2 regions of the Streptomyces sp. NPDC005775 genome follow, and region 1 is predicted to be linked to the other one. Evidence: predicted binding sites of a transcription regulator. Region 1 holds the regulator's gene; the other holds the start of a gene.
The links. Region 1 encodes HrcA, which represses chaperone genes, less so after heat shock. Its sites were predicted from a motif close to TTNGCACTCNGNNNNNCNGAGTGCNAA; they were not measured.
Positions count from the first base shown of each region.

Region 2: a site for HrcA is predicted at 6,149-6,175, ahead of groL (chaperonin GroEL). Genes of this name have one in related genera too.

Region 1 is NZ_JBIAIU010000004.1:287,601-298,326, reverse strand. It holds gene ACFYPA_RS11700 (ribonuclease Z) at 1-9, opposite strand, end outside; gene ACFYPA_RS11695 (histidine triad nucleotide-binding protein) at 40-399, opposite strand; gene ACFYPA_RS11690 (S41 family peptidase) at 545-3,760, opposite strand; gene ACFYPA_RS11685 (hypothetical protein) at 3,872-4,435, opposite strand; gene ACFYPA_RS11680 (16S rRNA (uracil(1498)-N(3))-methyltransferase) at 4,508-5,254, opposite strand; gene ACFYPA_RS11675 (nitronate monooxygenase) at 5,251-6,324, opposite strand; gene dnaJ (molecular chaperone DnaJ) at 6,436-7,575, opposite strand; gene hrcA (heat-inducible transcriptional repressor HrcA) at 7,576-8,592, opposite strand; gene ACFYPA_RS11660 (MBL fold metallo-hydrolase) at 8,778-9,509, shown strand; gene ACFYPA_RS11655 (DUF3097 domain-containing protein) at 9,535-10,380, shown strand; gene hemW (radical SAM family heme chaperone HemW) at 10,437-10,726, opposite strand, start outside.
Region 2 is NZ_JBIAIU010000006.1:50,433-61,158, forward strand. It holds gene ACFYPA_RS15785 (DUF3263 domain-containing protein) at 1-74, shown strand, start outside; gene otsB (trehalose-phosphatase) at 216-1,073, shown strand; gene ACFYPA_RS15795 (trehalose-6-phosphate synthase) at 1,050-2,441, opposite strand; gene ACFYPA_RS15800 (glucosyl-3-phosphoglycerate synthase) at 2,495-3,442, opposite strand; SAM riboswitch class I at 3,596-3,722, shown strand; gene thrC (threonine synthase) at 3,740-5,032, shown strand; gene ACFYPA_RS15810 (MoaD/ThiS family protein) at 5,073-5,351, shown strand; gene ACFYPA_RS15815 (cold-shock protein) at 5,797-6,003, shown strand; gene groL (chaperonin GroEL) at 6,337-7,962, shown strand; gene ACFYPA_RS15825 (alpha/beta hydrolase family protein) at 8,089-9,447, opposite strand; gene ACFYPA_RS15830 (TetR/AcrR family transcriptional regulator) at 9,597-10,313, opposite strand; gene ACFYPA_RS15835 (CocE/NonD family hydrolase) at 10,421-10,726, shown strand, end outside.

The DNA.
Region 1 (10,726 bases):
TGACGACACGGGGTGCTGATTCCTCGTTCCGGACAGGACCTATCCGGGGGGCCACTGGAGGCCGCGGCCGCCCATGACGTGGGCGTGCGCGTGGAAGACGGTCTGCCCGGCTCCGGCGCCGGTGTTGAACACGACCCGGTACCCGGTCCCGTCGACCTTCTCGTCCGCGGCGACGTTCCCGGCCTCGCGGAGCATGTCGGCGAGGACCTGCGGCTCGGCGGCGGCGAGGGAGGCGGCGTCGGGGTGGTGGACGCGGGGGATGACCAGGACGTGGGTGGGGGCCTGGGGGTTGATGTCGCGGAAGGCGACGGTGGTGTCGGTCTCCCGGACGATGGTGGCCGGGATCTCACCCGAGACGATCTTGCAGAACAGGCAGTCGGCCTGCGGTTCTCCTGCCATGGGGTGCGCTCCTCTGTCTCGGTGATCCGTTGGGGGCAGCCTATCGGGGCACCCGGCCCCTCCGGCGTTCGAGGCGCGGGTCCGGGGTTCAGCGGGGCGCTGCCCCGCTGAACCCCGCTCCTCGATCACCGGAGGGGCCGGCAGGTCACTCCGGCAGCGGCGGCGCCTCCTTGGCCGGGGTTCCGGCCAGCGACTCCAGCGCGATCCGGATCGCCTCGTCCAGCTGCGGATCCCGGCCCGCCGCATGGTCCTGCGGGGTCATGACGACCTCGACGTCGGGGTCGACACCGTGGTTCTCGACGCCCCACCCGTACCCCTCCAGCCAGAAGGCGTACTTGGGCTGGGTGACCAGCGTGCCGTCGACGAGCCGGTACCGGCTGTCGATGCCCACCACGCCGCCCCACGTGCGCACGCCGACCACGGGGCCGATGTCGAGCGCCTTGATCGCCGCGTTCACGATGTCGCCGTCCGAGCCGGAGAACTCGTTCGCGACCGCCACGACGGGTCCGCGGGGCGCGTCGCCCGGATAGCTGGAGGGCCGCATCCCTCGGGGCAGGTCCCAGCCGACGATGCGGCGGGCCAGCTTCTCGACGACCAGCTGCGAGGTGTGACCGCCGCGGTTCTCCCGTACGTCCACCACCAGGCCCTCGCGGGCGACCTCGGTGCGCAGGTCGCGGTGGATCTGGGCCCAGCCCGAGCCGACCATGTCGGGGACGTGGAGGTAGCCCAGGCGCCCGCCCGACCGCTCGTGCACGTACGCGCGCCGGCCGGAGACCCACGCGTGGTAGCGCAGCGCCTCCTCGTCGGCGATCGGCACGACGACGACATGGCGCGGGTCGCCGCCGTCGACCGGCGAGACGGTCAGCTCGACGGGCTTGCCGGCCGAGCCGGTGAGCAGCGGCGCGGGGCCGGTGAGCGGGTCCACGGGGTGTCCGTCGACGGCCAGGACCGTGTCGCCGGGGCGGACGGCGACGCCGGGCGCGGCGAGCGGGGCCCGGGCGGCGGGGTCGGAGGTCTCGGACGGCAGGATGCGGTCGATGCGCCAGCTCCCGTCGTCCGCCCGGGAGAGGTCGGCGCCGAGCAGTCCCTGCCGGGCGGAGTCGTCGCGCCAGCCGCCCGCCGGCGTCACATAGGCGTGCGAGGTGCCGAGTTCGCCCTGGACTTCCCACAGGAGGTCGATGAGGTCGTCGTGGGTGGCGACGCGCTCCAGGACGGGCCGGTAGCGGTCCAGGACGCCGTCCCAGTCGAGGCCGCCCATGTCGGGGCGCCAGAAGTTGTCCCGCATGATGCGGCCGGCCTCGTCGTACATCTGGCGCCATTCGGCGGCCGGGTCGAGGGTGCGGCGGACGCGGGAGAGGTCGACGGTGATGTTGCCGTCGTCGCTGTCGTCGTCGGAGCTCGCGGACACCCGGCTGTCGGACGGGACGGCGCGCAGTTTGCCGTGGCTGTGCAGGACGAGGCGCTTGCCGTCTCCGCTGACCGCGAACCGGTCGACGTCGGAGGCGAGTTCCTCGCAGCGCAGCTTCTCCAGGTCGTACCGCTCCAGGACGGGTTCGGGCCCGTGGGCGTCGGGGGTGGCCGCGCTCGTACCGAGCACCCCGGTCACCGGGTGGCGCAGCCACAGCAGGCCGTCCTTCGCGGCCCGCAGCGAGGAGTAGCTGCCGGCCTCGACGGGCAGCGGCACGATCCGGTCGGCGAGGCCGTCCAGGTCGATGCGGGTGACCGGGAGCGCCGTGGGGTTGTCCTCGCCGTCGCCGGCCTTCTCCTTCTCGGTCGGGCGGCCGTGGAGCTGCGGCCCGAACGGGGAGGGGGTGTGGGCGGCGAGCGTCAGCAGGTGCGGCCGGCAGGCGCCGATGAACGCCATGTCGAACACGTGCGCGTCGTAGATGGGGTCGAAGGCCCGCTCGGAGAGGAAGGCCAGGTGCTTTCCGTCGGCGGTGAAGGCGGGGGCGAAGTCCCGGAACCGCAGCGGGGTCGCCTCGGAGACCGACAGGTCGGCCAGGTGCGCGAGCTTGAGCTGACTCAGCGGCTCGGGGCCGGGGTGCGACCAGGCGAGCCAGGCGGAGTCGGGCGAGAAGACGAGCCCGGAGGCGTCGCCGTGCTCGCTGCGGTCCACCTCGTGGACCTCGCCGCTCTCCCGCTCGACGATCAGGACGCGCCCGTCGTGGGCGGCGACGGCGAACCGGCTGCCGTCCGGTGCCGGGGCGAGGTCGAGGACGCGGCCGATCCGTCCGGCGGCGAGGCGGCGCGGGACGGCTCCTGGGCCGGTCCCGGTGGCGGGGGCGCACTCCAGCGCGTCGTCGCCCTCGGCGTCGGTGACCCAGACGACGTGCTGGTCGCCGTCGGCCTGGAAGGTGTGCGGCAGCCTGGCGCGTACGCCCGGTTCGACGGCGAGCGCGCGGGCCGGGCCCTCGCGGTGGGTGACCCAGTGGACGGCGCCGCGGGAGCCGACGGCGCTGCCGCGGCCGGTGCGGTCGGGGGACGCGGCGCTCAGGTGGCTGCCGGCGTGCACGGGGTGCGGCTGGAGGTCGGCGCGCTGGCCGCCGAGCCGGATGTCGAGGCGGCGGGGGGCGTCGCTCTCCAGGCTGTCCAGGAGCTGGAGTTCACCGGCGGACGCGTAGGTGACGCGCGTGCCGTCGGTGGTGGCGTGCCGGGCGTAGAAGCCTTCGATGCCGGTGTGCCGGCGCAGGTCCGTGCCGTCGGGGAGGGAGGAGTACAGCGCTCCGACGCCTTCGTGGTCGGAGAGGAAGGCGATACGGTCACCGACCCACATCGGGCACTCGATGTTGCCGTCGAGTGCCGCGTGGACGCGTACGAACTCCGCCGGGTCCCCCTCGGCCGCGATCCAGAGCTTGCCGGCCGTGCCGCCCCGGTAGCGCTTCCAGGTGGCGGCCTCGCGCCCCATGGTGGCCGAGAGCAGCAGGACGCGCTCGCCGGGGCCGTACGCGAGTGAGCCCACCGGTCCGTACGGAAGGGTCCGTGCGGGTCCGCCGTCGACCGGGACGGCGCGGGCCCAGGAGCGCCGGAGCGAGACCTGGCCCTGGGTGCTGGTGACCAGCACGTCGCCGTCGGGGGTCCAGCCGCGTACGGCGGTCCGTGCGTCGCCCCAGTGGGTCAGCCGCCGGGAGGGGCCGCCGTCGACGGGGGCGAGGTGCACCTCGGGTGCCCCGTCCCGGGTGGACGTCCAGGCGACGAGGGTGCCGTCGGGAGATATCCGGGGCTGGGTGACGGGACGGTTGTCGGCGCTGACACGCCAGGCTCGACCACCGTCGAGCGGCGCGAGCCAGACATCGTCCTCGGCGGTGAAGGCGATCGAGTCGCCCTGGACATGGGGATACCGGAGGTAGGAAGGCTGTGTCACAACGATCAGCCTAGGCCGCGGCCGTGGCCGGCGGAACGGAGTTGGCCGGAGTCCGCCGTACGGCCGGTGCCCGGCACACGTGAAGGGCTCGTCATCTCGAGGCGGAGCCTCTCACTTGCCCGGCTGTTCGGTCACGGTGACGGTCACCGTCACCGTGGGCCGGGCTCCTCCCCCGCCGTCGCCCTTGCCGTCGTCCCTGCCGCCGTCCGGGGCCGGGGTGGAGGCGGGCGCGTCGCAGTTGCCGAGCAGGCTGGCCCGGAACACGGTCCGGCCGTCGGCCTTCGCGGTCAGGTCACCGCGCACGCACCGGCCGTCGACCGCCTGCCGCACCTCGCCGGCGACCGTGACGTCCCGGCCCTCCTTCGTCCGGCCGCTGCACTCGACGTCGGCGACGCGGCGTGTGGCGGCGGTGGCCGAACCCGCCCGCGCGGACGACGACTTCGCGCCGTCCCCCTCCCCGTCGACGTTCGCCGTGCAGGTGAGCCACCGCACGTGCACGCCTTCGTGTTCCAGGGCGCGGGTGGCGGTGCGGTCGGTGGTCACGGCGATGGACGCGGTGTTCAGTCCGTCCGCCGGTTCGCAGGCGACGAGGCCCGCGACGGCGAAGGCCGCGAGACAGATCGCGGCCGGAAAGCGACGGGTCGCCCGGCGACCCCATGCCCTTGATGTCCCCATACGGGCAGCTTCCCACCACTCCTGACGCAGCGGTAGTCCGCTTGCGGCCACAACCGCACCGCGATAACGGGACTACGACCAGCGGCCCGTGCGCCCCAGCAGCAGCGCTGTCGCCGCGGTGCCGGCCGTCGAGGTGCGCAGGACCGTCGGTCCGAGCCGGCAGGTGCGGGCGCCGGCGGCGGCGAAGACGGCCAGTTCCTCGGGCGAGACGCCTCCTTCGGGGCCCACGACCAGCACGATCTCGCCCTCGTCGGGCAGGGCGACGGTGGCCAGCGGCTCACTGTCGTACCCCCGGTCCTCGTGCAGCACGGCCGCGAAGTCGGCCGTGGCCAGAAGTGCGGCAACCTGTTTCGTCGTGGCCGCGTCCGCCACGTCCGGGAACCGGACCCGGCGCGACTGCTTGCCGGCCTCGCGGGCCGTGTTGCGCCACTTCGCCAGGGACTTGAGGCCGCGCTCGCCCTTCCACTGGGTGATGCAGCGCGCGGCCTGCCACGGCACGATGGTGTCGACACCGGTCTCCGTCATGGTCTCGACGGCGACTTCACCCCGGTCGCCCTTGGGCAGCGCCTGGACGACGGTGATGCGGACGTCGGGGCGGGGTTCCTCGTGGACGGACTCCAGACCGGTGATCACCAGCCGGTCCTTGCCCTCGGCCGCGCTCACGACCCCCTCGGCCCAGCGGCCGCCGCCGTCCGTCAGGACGACGTCCTCACCGGCGCGCAGCCGCTTCACCGAGACGGCGTGCCGCCCCTCGGGGCCGTCCAGGACGAACCCGGGCCCGTCCGGCATCTGTTCGACGACGAAAACGGGTGCCGTCACTGTGTACTCCTCGTGCTCAGTGCCGTCCGTGCGGCGTCCAGTTCCTCGGCGAGCAGCCTGACCAGCCGGCCCGCGGGCAGTTCGCGTGCCAGCCGGTGCCCCTGCCCCGCCCACAGTGCCATGCCCTGCGCGTCCCCCGCCTTGGCCGCCGCCTTGCGCAGCGCGGCCGTCAGATGGTGCACCTGCGGGTAGGCGGCGGGGGCGTACGGCCCGTGCTCGCGCACGAAGCGGTTGACCAGACCGCGGGCCGGCCGGCCGGAGAACGCCCGGGTCAGCGTGGTGCGGACGAACAGCGGGTTGGTCAGGGCCTGTTTGTGCAGCAGATGGGCGCCCGACTCGGGGCAGACCAGGAAGGCGGTGCCGAGCTGGGCGGCGTCGGCGCCCGCCGCCAGCACCGCGGCGATCTGGGAGCCGCGCATCAGGCCGCCCGCGGCGATGACCGGTATCTGCACGGTCTCGCGGACCTGGGCGACCAGACAGAGGAGTCCGGTGCCGCAGCCGTCGGTCTGCGGGTCGTCGCGGAACGTCGACTGGTGGCCGCCCGCCTCGACGCCCTGGGCGCAGACGGCGTCGGCACCCGCCCACTGGGCGGCCTGGGCCTCCTCGGGCGAGGTGACCGTGACGACGGTGTACGTGCCCGCCGCGGCGAACGCGTCGAGGGTGTCGCGGGAGGGGCAGCCGAAGGTGAACGAGACGACCGGGACGGGGTCCTCTAGCAGGATGGCGAGCTTGGCCTCGTAGCCGTCGTCGCCGCAGACGTCGGCGTCGCCGAGCGGGGTCTCGTACCAGGTGGTCTCACCCGCGAGCTGGTGCCGGTACACCTCGATGGCTGCCGGGTCGGCGAGGACCGGCTGCGGCATGAAGAGGTTGACGCCGAAGGGCCGGGCGGTGAGCCCGCGCACCTCTTTGATCTCGTTGTACATGCCGTCCGCCGTCTTGTACCCGGCGGCCAGGAAACCGAGTCCGCCGGCCTCGGCGACGGCCCCGGCGAGCTGTGGCCCGGAGGGTCCACCCGCCATCGGGGCCTGCACGATCGGATACCGGCAGAGATCGGTCAACGCGGATGACATGACCGCATCGTGTCATGTCGCCCCTGTCCCGTGATGCGCACCCCGCTGCCATGTTTGTCCGCAATGCGGTACGGGCCCGGAGACCGGGCCCGTACGCATGCTCAAGCGGATCTAGCGGCCGTTGAACGCGTCCTTCAGCCGCGAGAACAGGCCCTGCTGGCCCGGCTGGAACTGCCCGGTGGGCCGCTCCTCGCCGCGCAGCTTCGACAGCTCGCGCAGAAGCCGTTCCTGCTCCGGGTCCATCTTCGTCGGGGTCAGCACCTCGACGTGCACGATCAGGTCACCGCGCCCGCCACCACGCAGATGCGTGATGCCGCGCCCGTGCAGCGGGACGGACTGGCCGGACTGGGTGCCCGGCCGGATGTCGACCTCCTCCAGTCCGTCGAGCGTCTCCAGCGGCACCTTGGTGCCGAGGGCCGCCGCCGTCATCGGGATGGTGACCGTGCAGTGCAGATCGTCCCCGCGCCGCTGGAACACGGCGTGCGGCAGCTCGTGGATCTCGACGTAGAGATCGCCGGCCGGGCCGCCGCCGGGGCCGACCTCACCCTCGCCCGCGAGCTGGATGCGGGTGCCGTTGTCGACACCTGCGGGGATCTTCACGGTGAGCGTGCGCCGCGAACGGATGCGGCCGTCACCGGCGCACTCCGGGCACGGGGTCGGCACGACCGTACCGAAGCCCTGGCACTGGGGGCAGGGCCGCGAGGTCATGACCTGGCCGAGGAACGACCGGGTGACCTGGGAGACCTCGCCGCGGCCGCGGCACATGTCACAGGTCTGGGCGGAGGTGCCGGGTGCGGCGCCCTCGCCACTGCAGGTCGTACAGACGACGGCCGTGTCGACCTGGATGTCCTTGGTCGTGCCGAAGGCCGACTCGGAGAGGTCGATCTCCAGCCGGATCATGGCGTCCTGGCCGCGGCGCGTGCGCGAACGGGGTCCGCGCTGCGACGACGTGCCGAAGAACGCGTCCATGATGTCGGAGAAGTTGCCGAAGCCGCCCTGTCCGAATCCGCCCGCGCCACCACCGCCTCCGGAGGCGGACAGCGGGTCGCCGCCGAGGTCGTAGACCTGCTTCTTCTGGGCGTCCGACAACACCTCGTAAGCGGCGTTGATCTCCTTGAACCGCTCCTGGGTCTTCGGATCGGGGTTCACATCCGGGTGCAGCTCGCGGGCGAGCCTCCGGAAGGCCTTCTTGATCTCGTCCTGTGAAGCGTCGCGGCGCACGCCGAGTACGGCGTAGTAGTCCGTGGCCACTTACGACTCCGCCAGGATCTGTCCGACGTAACGTGCCACTGCGCGTACCGCTCCCATCGTTCCGGGGTAGTCCATGCGGGTCGGTCCGACCACGCCGAGTTTGGCGACTGCCTCGTCGCCCGAACCGTAGCCGACCGCGACGACGGACGTGGAGTTGAGCCCCTCGTGGGCGTTCTCGTGCCCGATACGTACGGTCATGCCCGAGTCCGTGGCCTCGCCGAGCAGCTTCAGCAGCACGACCTGTTCCTCCAATGCCTCCAGCACCGGCCGGATCATCACAGGGAAGTCGTGCCCGAAGCGGGTGAGGTTGGAGGTGCCGCCGATCATCAGCCGCTCCTCCGTCTCCTCGACGAGGCATTCGAGGAGGATCGAGAGCACGGTGGACACGGTTCCCCGGTCCTCGCTCTCGAAGGCTTCCGGCAGGTCCTGCACCAGCTGCGGGACGTCCGCGAAACGGCGTCCCACGACCCGGCTGTTGAGCCGGGCCCGCAGATCGGCGAGAGAGGTCTCACCGAACGGCGCGGGGCAGTCGACCAGCCGCTGTTCGACCCGGCCGGTGTCCGTGATCAGCACCAGCATCAGCCGGGCGGGGGCCAGGGACAGCAGTTCCACGTGCCGCACCGTCGAGCGGGTCAGCGAGGGGTACTGCACGACGGCGACCTGCCGGGTCAGCTGCGCGAGCAGCCGTACGGTCCGTCCCACGACATCGTCGAGGTCGACCGCGCCGTCGAGGAAATTCTGAATGGCACGGCGCTCCGGCGACGAGAGGGGCTTGACGCCCGCGAGCTTGTCGACGAAGAGCCGGTAACCCTTGTCCGTCGGGATGCGTCCCGCGCTGGTGTGCGGTTGGGCGATGAAGCCCTCGTCCTCCAGCACCGCCATGTCGTTACGGACGGTGGCCGGGGATACCCCCAGCTTGTGCCGCTCCGTGAGCGCCTTGGAGCCGACGGGCTCCTCGGTGCCGACGTAGTCCTGGACGATGGCGCGCAGCACTTCGAGTCTGCGTTCGCTGAGCATCGCGCACACCTCCAGCTGTGTACCTCGGTGGTTCTCGGGCCGTTCCCGGGACTTCCCCTGGCACTCTGTACGTACGAGTGCCAGCAATCCCCCGGCCAGTGTACGGCGACGGGGTGGCCCCCTAGCAAGGGCGACCGGCCACGCTACCGCGAGACTGCGCAGGTCGTTGCCGATAGCGTCGTCGTATGGACGCCTCTTGGGAAGAGCTCGGGTGGGAGCGACTCGGACACGGGGTGGGCCGTCGACGCCTTCCGGTGTGGGACGCCACGGTCGCCCTGGTGGCCGGGACGGACGGAGTGCTGCTCTGTGACACCGGGTCGTCACTCCGTGAAGCGGTCGAAGTGCGCCGCCAGGCGCAGTCCCTGCTCGGTACGAGGGTGACGCATGTCGCACTCAGCCACCCCCACTTCGACCATGTGCTGGGCACGGCAGCCTTCGCCGGGGCACAGGTGTACGGCACGGCCGGCCTGGCGGATCTGCTGCGGGGCGGGGCGGACGAGATGTACGCCGACGCGGTGCGGCAAGGTCTGCCCGAGCACGATGCCGCCGAGGCCGCCGATGTGCTGGTGGCGCCCCGTCATGAGGTGTGCGGCGCATGGACGCTCGACCTGGGCGGCGGGCGTGAGGTGCTGCTCGTGAACGCCGGTCCGGGGCACAGCGGCCACGATCTGGCGGTGCTGGTGCCCGGCGTCTCCGGTTCGCCCGCGATCGTGTTCTGCGGCGACCTGGTCGAGGAGTCCGGGGAGCCGCAGGCGGGCCCGGACGCCTTCCCCGCGCGCTGGCCGGCGGCCCTGGACCGGCTGCTGGCGCTGGGCGGCGAGGACGCGCTGTACGTGCCGGGGCACGGGGCGGTGGTGGACGCGGCGTTCGTACGGGCCCAGCGCGATCAGTTGGCTGCCCGGTTCGGCGTGTCGTAGCCCGCTCGCCGCTTATCGTCGTCCGATGCGCAGCTACCAGCCGGACCTGACCCCGCCGTGGAAGAAAACCGCCCCCGCTCCCGAGGTCCCCGCCGATCCCGATCTGGTCGTGGAGGAGGCCGTCACCGGTTTCTGCGGTGCGGTGATCCGGTGCGAGAAGACGGCCGAGGGTCCGACGGTGACCCTGGAGGACCGCTTCGGCAAGCACCGGGTCTTCCCGATGACGCCGCGCGGCTTCCTGCTGGAGGGCCGGGTCGTCACGCTGGTGCGCCCGTCGGCGGGCGGCCCGGCTGCGGGGCGCGCCGCCCGTACGGCCTCCGGCTCGGTGGCGGTACCCGGGGCGCGGGCCCGGGTGGCCAGGGCCGGGCGGATCTATGTGGAGGGCCGGCACGACGCCGAGCTGGTGGAGCGGGTCTGGGGCGACGACCTGCGCATCGAGGGCGTGGTCGTGGAGTACCTGGAGGGCATCGACGATCTGCCCGCGATCGTGCGGGAGTTCTCGCCGGGTCCGGACGCGCGGCTCGGGGTGCTGGTCGACCATCTCGTACCGGGCTCCAAGGAGTCCCGGATCGCGGCGCGGATCTCGGACGGGAACGTCCTGGTGGTCGGCCACCCGTACATCGACGTGTGGGAGGCCGTGAAGCCGTCCTCCGTCGGGATCTCCGGGTGGCCGGTGGTGCCGCGCGGCCAGGACTGGAAGACGGGTGTGTGCCGGTCGCTGGGGTGGCCGGAGAACACGGGAGCGGCCTGGCAGCACATCCTGTCCCGGGTGCGGTCCTACAAGGACCTGGAGCCGGTCCTGCTGGGCCGGGTGGAGGAGCTGATCGACTTCGTGACGGCGCCCCCCACGTCCAGCGCCTCCGGCGTGTGAGGAGCGGAGCCCCGGTTCGGGGCAGGGGGCGGGGAGGAGGCGCGCCGCACCACCCCTCAGTCCACCAGGTCCCGCACCACCGCGTCCGCCAGCAGCCGCCCGCGCAGGGTCAGCACCGCCCTGCCGTCCGCGTACGGCTCCGGCTCCAGCAGCCCGTCCGCCACCGCCCGCCCGGCCGCCGCGAGCCCGGCCGGGGCGAGCAGCGACAGCGGGCAGCCGTCGACGAGCCGCAGCTCCAGCAGGATGCGCTCGACCCGCCGGTCCTCGGCGGAGAGGATCTCGCGGCCCGCGCCGGGCGAGCGCCCCTCGGCCAGCGCCTGCGCGTACGCCCCCGGGTGCTTCACGT
Region 2 (10,726 bases), on a different contig from region 1:
GGGCCCTGGAGGCCGACCCGGTGACGGTGAACCGCCTGCGCCGGGTGCGGGAGGCGCGGCGGGGACGCCGGTGACACCCGGGGCTCCGCACGAATAAGCCCCTCCGGCGATTGAGGAGCGGGGTCCGGGGCGGCGCCCCGGCAGCACCCGCGCACCAAACGCCCGCGCGGCTGGATCTGCCGCACCCGCGACGAGCCCACCGATAGGCTCGTCGCATGGGCAGCCACCCGCACACCCCGCCCCTGCCGGCCCCGACGACCCCCGCCGGTCAGGAGGGCCTCGCCGCGCTCCTCGCCCGGCCCGACCGCGCCGTCATCGCACTCGACTTCGACGGCACGCTCGCCGACATCGTCCCGGACCCCGAACAGGCCCGCGCGCACCCCGGCGCCGTCGAGGCCCTGGCCGCACTCGCCCCCAAGGTCGCGTCGATCGCCGTGATCACCGGCCGCCCGGCCGGCGTCGCGGTCCGCTACGGCGGCTTCGCGGGCGTCGCGGGCCTGGACCGGCTCGTCGTCCTCGGGCACTACGGGGCCGAACGCTGGGACGCCGTCTCCGGCACCGTCCGCGCCCCCGCCCCGCACCCCGGCGTCGCCGCCGTCCGGGCCGAACTTCCCGGCGTGCTCGACCGGTTCGACTCCTGGCACGGCACCTGGATAGAGGAGAAAGGGCAGGCGCTCGCCGTCCACACCCGCCGCGCCGCCGACCCGCAGGCCGCCTTCGAGGCACTGCGCGGCCCCCTGGGCGAGCTCGCCGCCCGCCACGGACTGATCGTCGAACCGGGACGCCTGGTCCTGGAGCTGCGCCCCTCCGGCATGGACAAGGGCGTGGCCCTCACCCGGTACGCGCACGAGACCGACGCGGGCTGTGTGCTCTACGCCGGTGACGACCTGGGCGACCTCGCCGCGTTCGCCGCCGTCGACAAGCTCCGCACCGAGGGCCCCGAAGGCCCCCCCGGCCTGCTGATCTGCAGCGGCAGCGCGGAAGTGCCCGAACTGGCCGAACGCGCCGATCTGTCGCTGCCGGGGCCGGGGGCCGTCGTGGAGTTCCTGTCAGCCCTGGCGCAGCGCCTCTAGCTGGTCCAGGAACCACTGCTGCGGCGGCAGCGCGGTGGCGGCCGCGGCCAGCCGCTCCGTACGGGCCGTCCGTTCGTCGTCCGCCATCGTCAGCGCCTCGTGGAGGGCCGCGGCGGTGGCGGACACGTCGTACGGGTTCACCGTGATCGCGTCGGTGCCCAGCTCCTCGTACGCCCCCGCCTCCCGCGACAGCACCAGCGCGCAGCCGGCGTCGGAGACGACCGGGACCTCCTTGGCGACGAGGTTCATCCCGTCCCGGATCGGGTTGACGAGGGCGACGTCCGCCAGCCGGTACGCCGCCAGCGAGCGGGCGAAGTCGTCCTTGACGTGCAGGACGACCGGCGTCCAGTCCGCCGTCCCGTACGTCTCGTTGATCCCGTCGGCGACGCGCTGTACCTCGGCCGTGTACTCCCGGTAGACCGCGAGGTCCTGCCGCGAGGGGTAGGCGAACGCGATGTGGACGACGCGCCCGCGCCACTCGGGCCGCTCGTCGAGCAGGGCGCGGTAGGCGAGCATCCCGCGGACGATGTTCTTGGACAGTTCCGTACGGTCCACCCGCACGATCGTCTTCCGGCCGGGGCCCACCTGCTCCCGCAGCGCCGCCATCCGCTCGTCCACGTCCGCCTCGTGCGCGCGGCGGCGCAGGAAGTCCGCGTCGGCCCCGAGGCCGTGCACCCCGACCCGGGTGTGCCCGGTGCCGCCGAGGATCTCCGTACAGCAGCCGATGAACGCGTCGGCCCAGCGGCGGGTCAGGAACGCCGCCCGGTCGGCGCCGAGGATGCCGCGCAGCAGCTGCTCGGCGATGTCGTCGGGCAGCAGCCGGAAGTAGTCGACGGGCGCCCACGGGGTGTGCGAGAAGTGGCCGATCCGGAGGTCGGGGCGCAGCTCGCGGAGCATGCCGGGCACCAGCGCCAGGTGGTAGTCCTGCACGAGGACCGCCGCACCCTCGCCCGCCTCCTCGGCGAGCGCCTCGGCGAAGGCCCGGTTGTACGTCTCGAAGGCGGCCCACTGGCGGCGGAACTCCGCGTCGAAGACCGGCTCGACGGGGGTCTGGTAGAGCAGGTGGTGGACGAACCAGAGCACCGAGTTGGCGATGCCGTTGTACGCGTCGGCGTGCACTTTCGCGTCGATGTCGAGCATCCGGACGCCCGGCTCGCCGATCCCGCGCCGCACCGCCTCCCGGTCACCGTCCCCGAGGGCGGCGCAGACCCACATCTTGTCGTCGACGGCGCTCAGGCCGGAGACGAGCCCGCCCCCGCCGCGTCTGGAGTCGAGGCCGCCGTCCTCGCGCAGCGCGTACGAGACCGGGCCTCGGTTGGACGCGACGAGTACCTGGGCAGCGGGCTGAGGTGCGTGCTCGGAGACCATGGGCGGAATCTAGCCCGATCACGAACCGCCCAAACGTGCGAAGTCATGCCGTCTCACGCCGCGCGGCGTGCGACGTATTCCTCGATCTCGCGCATCGGCGGCCGCTCCTCGGTGTCCACCGGGTACGTGTGCGGGACGAAACCGTGCTCGCCACGCTCGAACTGGGTCAGCGACGGCCGGACCAGGTGACCGCGGGACAGGCGGAGTTGAGCGGTCCGGTAGATGGCGGCCGCCATCCGGCCGAGCGCCTGGCCGTCCTGGTGGCGGTGCTTCCTGACGCCGACGTCGACCTGCGCGAGCGCGTCCAGGCCGACCGTGTGCAGGGAGTCGACGAGCAGGCCCAGCTCCACTCCGTAACCGACCGGGAACGGCAGCCGCTCCAGCAGCGAGCGCCGCACCGCGTACTCGCCGCCCAGCGGCTGGACGAAACCGGCCAGCTGCGGCCAGTGCAGATTGAGGAGCGGGCGTGCCACCATTTCGGTGACCCGGCCGCCCTGACCCGTGGTGTCGCCGAACGGGCGGTCGTACATCGCCTTGACGAACTGCACCGAGGGGTCGGTCAGCAGCGGGCCGACGATGCCGGAGACGAAGTCCGCCGAGAAGTCCTTCAGGTCCGCGTCGATGAAACAGACGATGTCACCGCTGGTCACCAGGAGTGACCGCCAGAGCACCTCGCCCTTGCCGGGGACGGCCGGGATGCGGGGGAGGATCGCGTCCCGGTGGACCACCCGGGCGCCCGCCCGGCGGGCGACGTCGGCGGTGGCGTCCGTGGAGCCGGAATCGATCACCACGAGCTCGTCGACCAGCCGGACCTTCTCCATGAGCTCGCGCCGGATCGTCGTGACGATGTCCCCGACCGTCTCCGCCTCGTTCAGCGCGGGCAGCACCACGCTCACGCCCGTCCCGTGCGCGTCCTTCCTGGCATCCAGCAGACGGTCCAGCGGGCGGTCGGCGGCTGACCAGGAACGCCTGGTCAGCCAGCGTTCGACCTCTTCCAGCACGGTCGATACTCCCTGTATGTGATCCATCTCGCGGTACGGACGACTATCTCAACCGTCCAGTGCTTCGGTTACAGTCTTGAACAACGCAGATGGCCGTCGCATGCCGGGGTCCGTCCGCCGATAAACGCCTGGATCCATGGTCCAGTGCCACAGCGCTCATCCAGAGGGACAGAGGGAACGGCCCGTTGAAGTCCCGGCAACCCTCCCGCCGACCGCGAGGTCAGGTGGGGAAGGTGCCAATTCCGTCTCGTGACGAAATGCGTCGCGAGGAAGATGAGGAGAAAGGGCCTCGCCATCATGGCTGTTGAGACTGTTGCAGCACACACCGAAGCTTCTGTGGACCTCGGTCCCGCCGCGGCGCTTTCCTGCCGCGAATGCGGAGAGCGATTCGCACTCGGCCCCCTTTTCGCCTGCGCGTCCTGTTTCGGGCCGCTCGAAGTGGCGTACGACCTGCCGAGCGGCTCCCCGGACGAGCTGAAGAAGCGCATCGAGGCCGGACCGAACAACATCTGGCGCTACGCGCCGCTGCTGCCGGTCCCCTCCGACGTCGCGGACAAGCCCAACATCAATCCCGGCTTCACCAAGCTGGTCAAGGCCGACAACCTCGCCCGCGAGCTGGGCGTCACCGGCGGCCTGTACGTCAAGGACGACTCCGGCAACCCGACGCACTCCTTCAAGGACCGCGTCGTCGCGATCGCCGTCGAGGCCGCCCGCGCCTTCGGATTCACCACCCTGTCGTGCTCCTCCACCGGCAACCTCGCCGGCGCGGTGGGTGCCGCCGCCGCCCGGGCCGGCCTGCGCAGTTGCGTGTTCATCCCGCACGACCTGGAGCAGGGCAAGGTCGTCATGGCCGCGGTGTACGGCGGTGAGCTGGTCGGCATCGAGGGCAACTACGACGACGTCAACCGCTTCTGCTCCGAGCTCATCGGCGACCCGCTCGGCGAGGGCTGGGGCTTCGTCAACGTCAACCTGCGCCCGTACTACGGCGAGGGGTCCAAGACCCTCGCGTACGAGATCTGCGAGCAGCTCGGCTGGCAGCTGCCCGACCAGATCGTCATCCCCATCGCGTCCGGTTCGCAGCTCACGAAGATCGACAAGGGCCTCCAGGAGCTGATCAAGCTCGGCCTGGTCGAGGACAAGCCGTACAAGATCTTCGGCGCCCAGGCCGAGGGCTGCTCGCCGGTCTCCGCCGCCTTCAAGGCCGGCCACGACGTGGTCCGCCCGCAGAAGCCGAACACCATCGCCAAGTCCCTGGCGATCGGCAACCCGGCCGACGGCCCGTACGTCCTGGACATCGCCCGCCGCACCGGTGGTGCCGTCGAGGACGTCAACGACGAGCAGGTCGTCGACGCGATCAAGCTGCTGGCCCGCACCGAGGGCATCTTCGCCGAGACGGCGGGCGGGGTGACGGTCGGCGTGACGAAGAAGCTGATCGACGCCGGTCTGCTGGACCCGGCGCTCACGACCGTCGTCCTGAACACCGGTGACGGCCTCAAGACGCTGGACGCGGTGGCCGCCACCTCGCAGGCGAGCGCCACGATCCGCCCGAGCCTGGAAGCCTTCCGCGCCGCCGGCCTCGCCGGCAGCTGACGAGCTTTCCGACCACCCGAGACTTCAGGAAGGGCACACCATGAGCGTCAAGGTCCGTATCCCCACCATCCTCCGCACCTACACGGGCGGCCAGGCCGAGGTCCCGGCCGAGGGCGCGACCCTCTCCCAGGTCATCGAGTCCCTGGAGAAGGACCACCCCGGCATCGCCGCCCGCGTCCTGGACGACCAGGGCAAGCTGCGCCGCTTCGTGAACGTGTACGTCAACGACGACGACGTGCGCTTCGAGGGCGGCCTGGACGCGGTCACCCCGGACGGCGCCGGCATCTCGATCATCCCGGCCGTCGCCGGCGGCTGCTGAGCCCGCGGCCCGGCCTTTCCGGCCGCCGGGCCGACTTCACAGCGTGACCACGATTGCCCCCTCCGCGAGAGAAGCGGAGGGGGCAATTCTGCATGGTTGAGCGGGGTAGAGTGAGGGAAGCCCCCTCCGCTGCCCGTGCCCCCCGCATATGAGAATGCGCCGCGCCACGACCAGAAGCAGCCAATGTGCTTGAGCTCCTTGCGCCATAAGTCGCCTTTGCCTGGCCCGACTTGCCCTGGATCCTCATGAATTCCCCATGTTCGGGCGATCGGTTCTGCTCAGAATTCTCGTCCGATTGACCTGTTGCAGAGGGCAGTTGGGCAGATACATTCGGCCGCGGTCGACGCGTTCCGGCGCACGCACCCTCTCCTGTCGGAGGGTGGGTTCTGACCCGGGCCCGCGAAGTGCGGTCCTGTGCAAGGGCCAGTACATAGGGGAGTTAGGCATGGCTCAGGGCACCGTCAAGTGGTTCAACGCGGAGAAGGGGTACGGCTTCATCGCGGTCGACGGTGGTGCGGATGTTTTCGTCCACTACAGCGCGATCCAGATGGACGGATACCGCACCCTCGAAGAGGGTCAGCGAGTTGAATTCGAGATCTCGCAGGGCCAGAAGGGGCCGCAGGCGGACATGGTCAAGCTCGCCGTCGGCTGAGCCCGGCCGGGTTCGACACGCTACTCACGCACGGAGGGCCCGTACCCCAGAGGTACGGGCCCTCCGCGCGTCCCGGGCCGTTTCCCCGTGCCCCCGACCGCTCCGTCGCCTCCCCCCGGTCGCTGTCCACACTCCGAGGGGGACGCTTGCACTCTCGGGGGTCGAGTGCTAATTATTGGCTTAGCACTCTCTGGGTGAGAGTGACAGAAACTTGGACCGGGCCGGTGAGGCCCGCAGGTCTGTCGGGGCAAGGAACCGGCAGACGGCAGGCCGTCCGTCGCGGGCGCCACTCGGTCCGGAGAAATCCACCCCTGTCCGGGAGGACCACTTCATATGGCCAAGATCATCGCCTTCGACGAGGAGGCCCGGCGCGGTCTTGAGCGCGGCATGAACCAGCTCGCCGACGCCGTCAAGGTCACCCTCGGCCCCAAGGGCCGCAACGTCGTCCTTGAGAAGAAGTGGGGCGCCCCCACGATCACCAACGATGGTGTGTCCATCGCCAAGGAGATCGAGCTGGAGGACCCGTACGAGAAGATCGGTGCGGAGCTGGTCAAGGAGGTCGCCAAGAAGACGGACGACGTCGCCGGCGACGGTACGACCACCGCCACCGTTCTGGCCCAGGCGCTCGTCCGCGAGGGCCTGCGCAACGTGGCCGCGGGTGCGAACCCGATGGCTCTCAAGCGGGGCATCGAGAAGGCCGTCGAGGCCGTCTCCGCCGCCCTCCTGGAGCAGGCCAAGGACGTGGAGACCAAGGAGCAGATCGCTTCGACGGCCTCCATCTCCGCTGCCGACACCCAGATCGGCGAGCTCATCGCCGAGGCCATGGACAAGGTCGGCAAGGAAGGCGTCATCACGGTCGAGGAGTCCCAGACCTTCGGCCTGGAGCTCGAGCTCACCGAGGGCATGCGCTTCGACAAGGGCTACATCTCGGCGTACTTCGCCACGGACATGGAGCGCATGGAGTCGTCCCTGGACGACCCGTACATCCTGATCGTGAACTCGAAGATCAGCAACGTGAAGGACCTCCTTCCGCTGCTCGAGAAGGTCATGCAGTCCGGCAAGCCGCTGCTGATCATCGCCGAGGACGTCGAGGGCGAGGCCCTGTCGACCCTGGTCGTCAACAAGATCCGTGGCACCTTCAAGTCCGTCGCCGTCAAGGCCCCGGGCTTCGGTGACCGCCGCAAGGCCATGCTCGGCGACATCGCCATCCTCACCGGTGGCACCGTCATCTCCGAGGAGGTCGGCCTCAAGCTGGAGAACGCCGGTCTCGACCTGCTCGGCCGCGCCCGCAAGGTCGTCATCACCAAGGACGAGACGACGATCGTCGACGGCGCCGGTGACAGCGACCAGGTCCAGGGTCGCGTCAACCAGATCCGTGCCGAGATCGAGAACTCCGACTCGGACTACGACCGCGAGAAGCTCCAGGAGCGCCTCGCGAAGCTGGCCGGCGGCGTGGCCGTCATCAAGGCCGGTGCCGCGACCGAGGTCGAGCTCAAGGAGCGCAAGCACCGCATCGAGGACGCGGTGCGCAACGCCAAGGCCGCCGTCGAGGAGGGCATCGTCGCCGGTGGTGGCGTGGCTCTGCTCCAGGCCTCGGCCGTCTTCGAGAAGCTCGAGCTCACGGGTGACGAGGCGACCGGCGCCAACGCCGTCAAGCTGGCGCTGGAGGCTCCGCTCAAGCAGATCGCCGTCAACGGTGGTCTCGAGGGTGGCGTCGTCGTCGAGAAGGTGCGCAACCTGCCGATCGGTCACGGCCTCAACGCCGCGACCGGCGAGTACGTCGACATGATCGCCGAGGGCATTCTCGACCCGGCGAAGGTCACGCGCTCCGCCCTGCAGAACGCCGCGTCCATCGCCGCGCTCTTCCTCACCACCGAGGCCGTCATCGCCGACAAGCCGGAGAAGGCCGCTGCCGGCGGCGCTCCGGGCGGCATGCCGGGCGGTGACATGGACTTCTGATCCTGACGGATCGGTAGTTCCTGCACAGCTGTACGAAGCCGGCCCCCGGGGAGTGATCCCCGGGGGCCGGCTTCATGTGCGTCCAGGGCTGTCGTCGTGCGCCCGCAAGGGATCACGGGACAGCCCTCAGCGGGTGAACACCATCTCCGGGAAGCGGACGGAGGGGCCGTCCAGCAGGTGGTCGTCGTGGCCGCGCAGCCACCGCCCGAAGAACGACGTCACATACGTCCGGGCCGAGGCCGCCGCCCGGTCCGGCCGCACCGTCCCGACCGCCGCCGTCAGCCCGCCGCCGGGCTCCGCGCCCTGCCGGGCCAGTTGCGGCAGCAGTACCTGCGCGTCGGTGTAGGAGGCGTGGCGCGAGCCGGTCAGGGTGACGTTCGCCTTCCACCCGGGGGTGTTCCGCCAGAACGCTGCCCAGGACGGCTGCTGCCGGTAGTCGCCCGAACCCCCGCCCTCCGTACCCATCAGCAGCAGCGGCCGTTCGAGCCCCTCCAGCGCCACCGTGCTCAGCCGCGTCCCGTCCGGCAACTCCCCGCCGACGTAGTCCATCTGACCGTCCATGTTGACGCCCGCCCGGATCCGGCGGTCGTCGTGCATCGCCTGGGCCGCGGTGAAGCCACCCGCGGAGTGGCCGAACATCCCGACCCGCCGCAGATCGAGTACGTCTTCGAAGCGCGTCCGGTTCAGCCCCGGCAGCCGGTCGAGCACGAACCGCGTATCGGCCACCCGCACGGCGACGACCTTCCGCAGCAGGGCGCTGACCGCGTCCGGGTCGGTGGGCGGGGCGCCGTCGAAGATCCGCATCGTGGCGAGGCGGCCGCCGGGGAACTCCACCTCGGTGGCCTCGTAGGTGTGGTCGATGGTGACGACCGCGTATCCGCGGCTCGCCAGGTCGTCCACGAGTGCGGTGTTCCAGGTGCGCGGGTCCCCGAGTCCGGGGGAGTACAGGACGACGGGCAGCCGGCGGGCCCGGGGGTGCACGGGTGCGTCCCGGCGGGCATGGCTGAGCGTGGCGCCCCAGTCGGCTGTCCCCGGTGCCATCCCCAGGTTCAGGGCGGCGGCGCCCTCCGGCCCCCCGAAGTGGGCGGCCGCGGCGGCGGACATCTGCGGCACACGGGGCTCGTGCCCGCCGGGCGCGGCCGGGTAGCGGACGCTGACCATGAGTTCGCGGTACGGGGAGGACTCCGGTGCCCACGGGTCGGTCCGGGTGCGGTCGACGAGGTGGAACGTGGTGGAGCCGACGTCGAACGGGCCGGTGGGGCGCGGCAGTCGGGCGGTCGGCAGTGCTGCGTGAGCTTTGGCGGTCCCGGCCGTGCGGGCGCTCCCGCTCGCGGCTGTGCGGGCGCTTCCGCTCCCGGTCCGTGCAGCGCGCCTTCCGGCCGCGGCGGACGGTACGGCGGACGCGGCCAGCGCGGCGGTCGCGGCCAGCCCGGTGACGAGCACGTGCCGACGGGCGTGGGTGAGGGGACGCGGGACTGCGGTCACTGGAACTCCCCGTTCGGGTGGGACGGTGGGCGGTGGGGCGCTGTGCTGCGGACGTCCCCACGATGCCCCGCCCGTGTCCCCGGGCGCGTGATACCGGAGTGCCGATCGGCCGGTCCACGCCTGCTACCCCGGTAGGGGGCGGCCGCCGGTCAGCCGGCGTCGAGGCCGTCGACGAGGCGGTTGAGGAAGCGGGCGAACGTGGCGTCGGGGGTGACCGGCCGGCCGGCCGACGCGAGGGCCTCGGCCAGTTCCGGGTGGTGGCCGTCCGCGGCGACGGCGGCGAGGTAGAGCGCCTCGGCGGCGGCCCGGCCGGGGGCCTGAGCGGCTTCCGCCTGCGCCACCTCGTGGGCCACGTGCCCGGCCACGAACGCGGTGAGCTGGGCGAAGACCTCCAGCCGGGCGCCGCCGTCGAGGCCGCTGGGGCGCAGGGCGGCCAGTGCGTGTTCCAGGAAGGCGAGGGTGCGGGGGCCGAGCGTGCGGCGGGCGGGCACCGCGGTGGCCAGCCAGGGGTGGCGGAGCATGTGGTCGCGCTGGAGGTGCCCGATGGACTTGAGGTCGGCCCGCCAGTCGCCGGTGAGCGGACCGGACGTCGGAAGTTCGCCGTTGACGTGGTCGATCATCAGGTCCAGCAGCGTCTCCTTGTCGGGGGCGTAGCTGTAGAGCGACATGACCCCGGCGCCCACCTCGGCGGCGACCCGCCGCATGGTGACCGCGTCGATTCCCTCGGTGTCGGCCAGGGCGACGGCCGCCACCGTGATGGCCTCGCGGCTGAAGGCGGGCCTGCGCCCCCGGCGGGGCCGGTCCGGGGTCAGCCAGAGTTCGCGGGGGTCGACGCCGGTGGCACCGGCACCTTCGGCACGGGTCACGATCGTGCTGCTCCCTTCCTCACTGCTGAGGGTTCCTGTCCCGCTCATCCAAGCATCGTCTATTCTCGTACACAGTACGAGAATGTTCTGAGCGATGGAGGCGAACGATGACATCACCCACGCGCGACGCCGTGCCCGGGCCTGCCTGGACGCCGTCGGCCGTGAAGCCGCCGCTCTCCGCGCGCATGGTGCGGGCCACCTGGCGCAATCTGCCGGCCAGGCGCCACCGGATCGCCTGGGAGCCGGGCCTGACGGTCCCCGCCGCCGACGGCAGCCCCCTGATCACGGACCACTACTTCCCCCGCGAGGCGGGCGACTTCCCCACCCTCCTCGTGCGCTCGCCCTACGGGCGGGGCGTGCCCTGGTCCCCCCAGTACGGGATGCTCTTCGCCGAGCAGGGCTTCCACGTGATC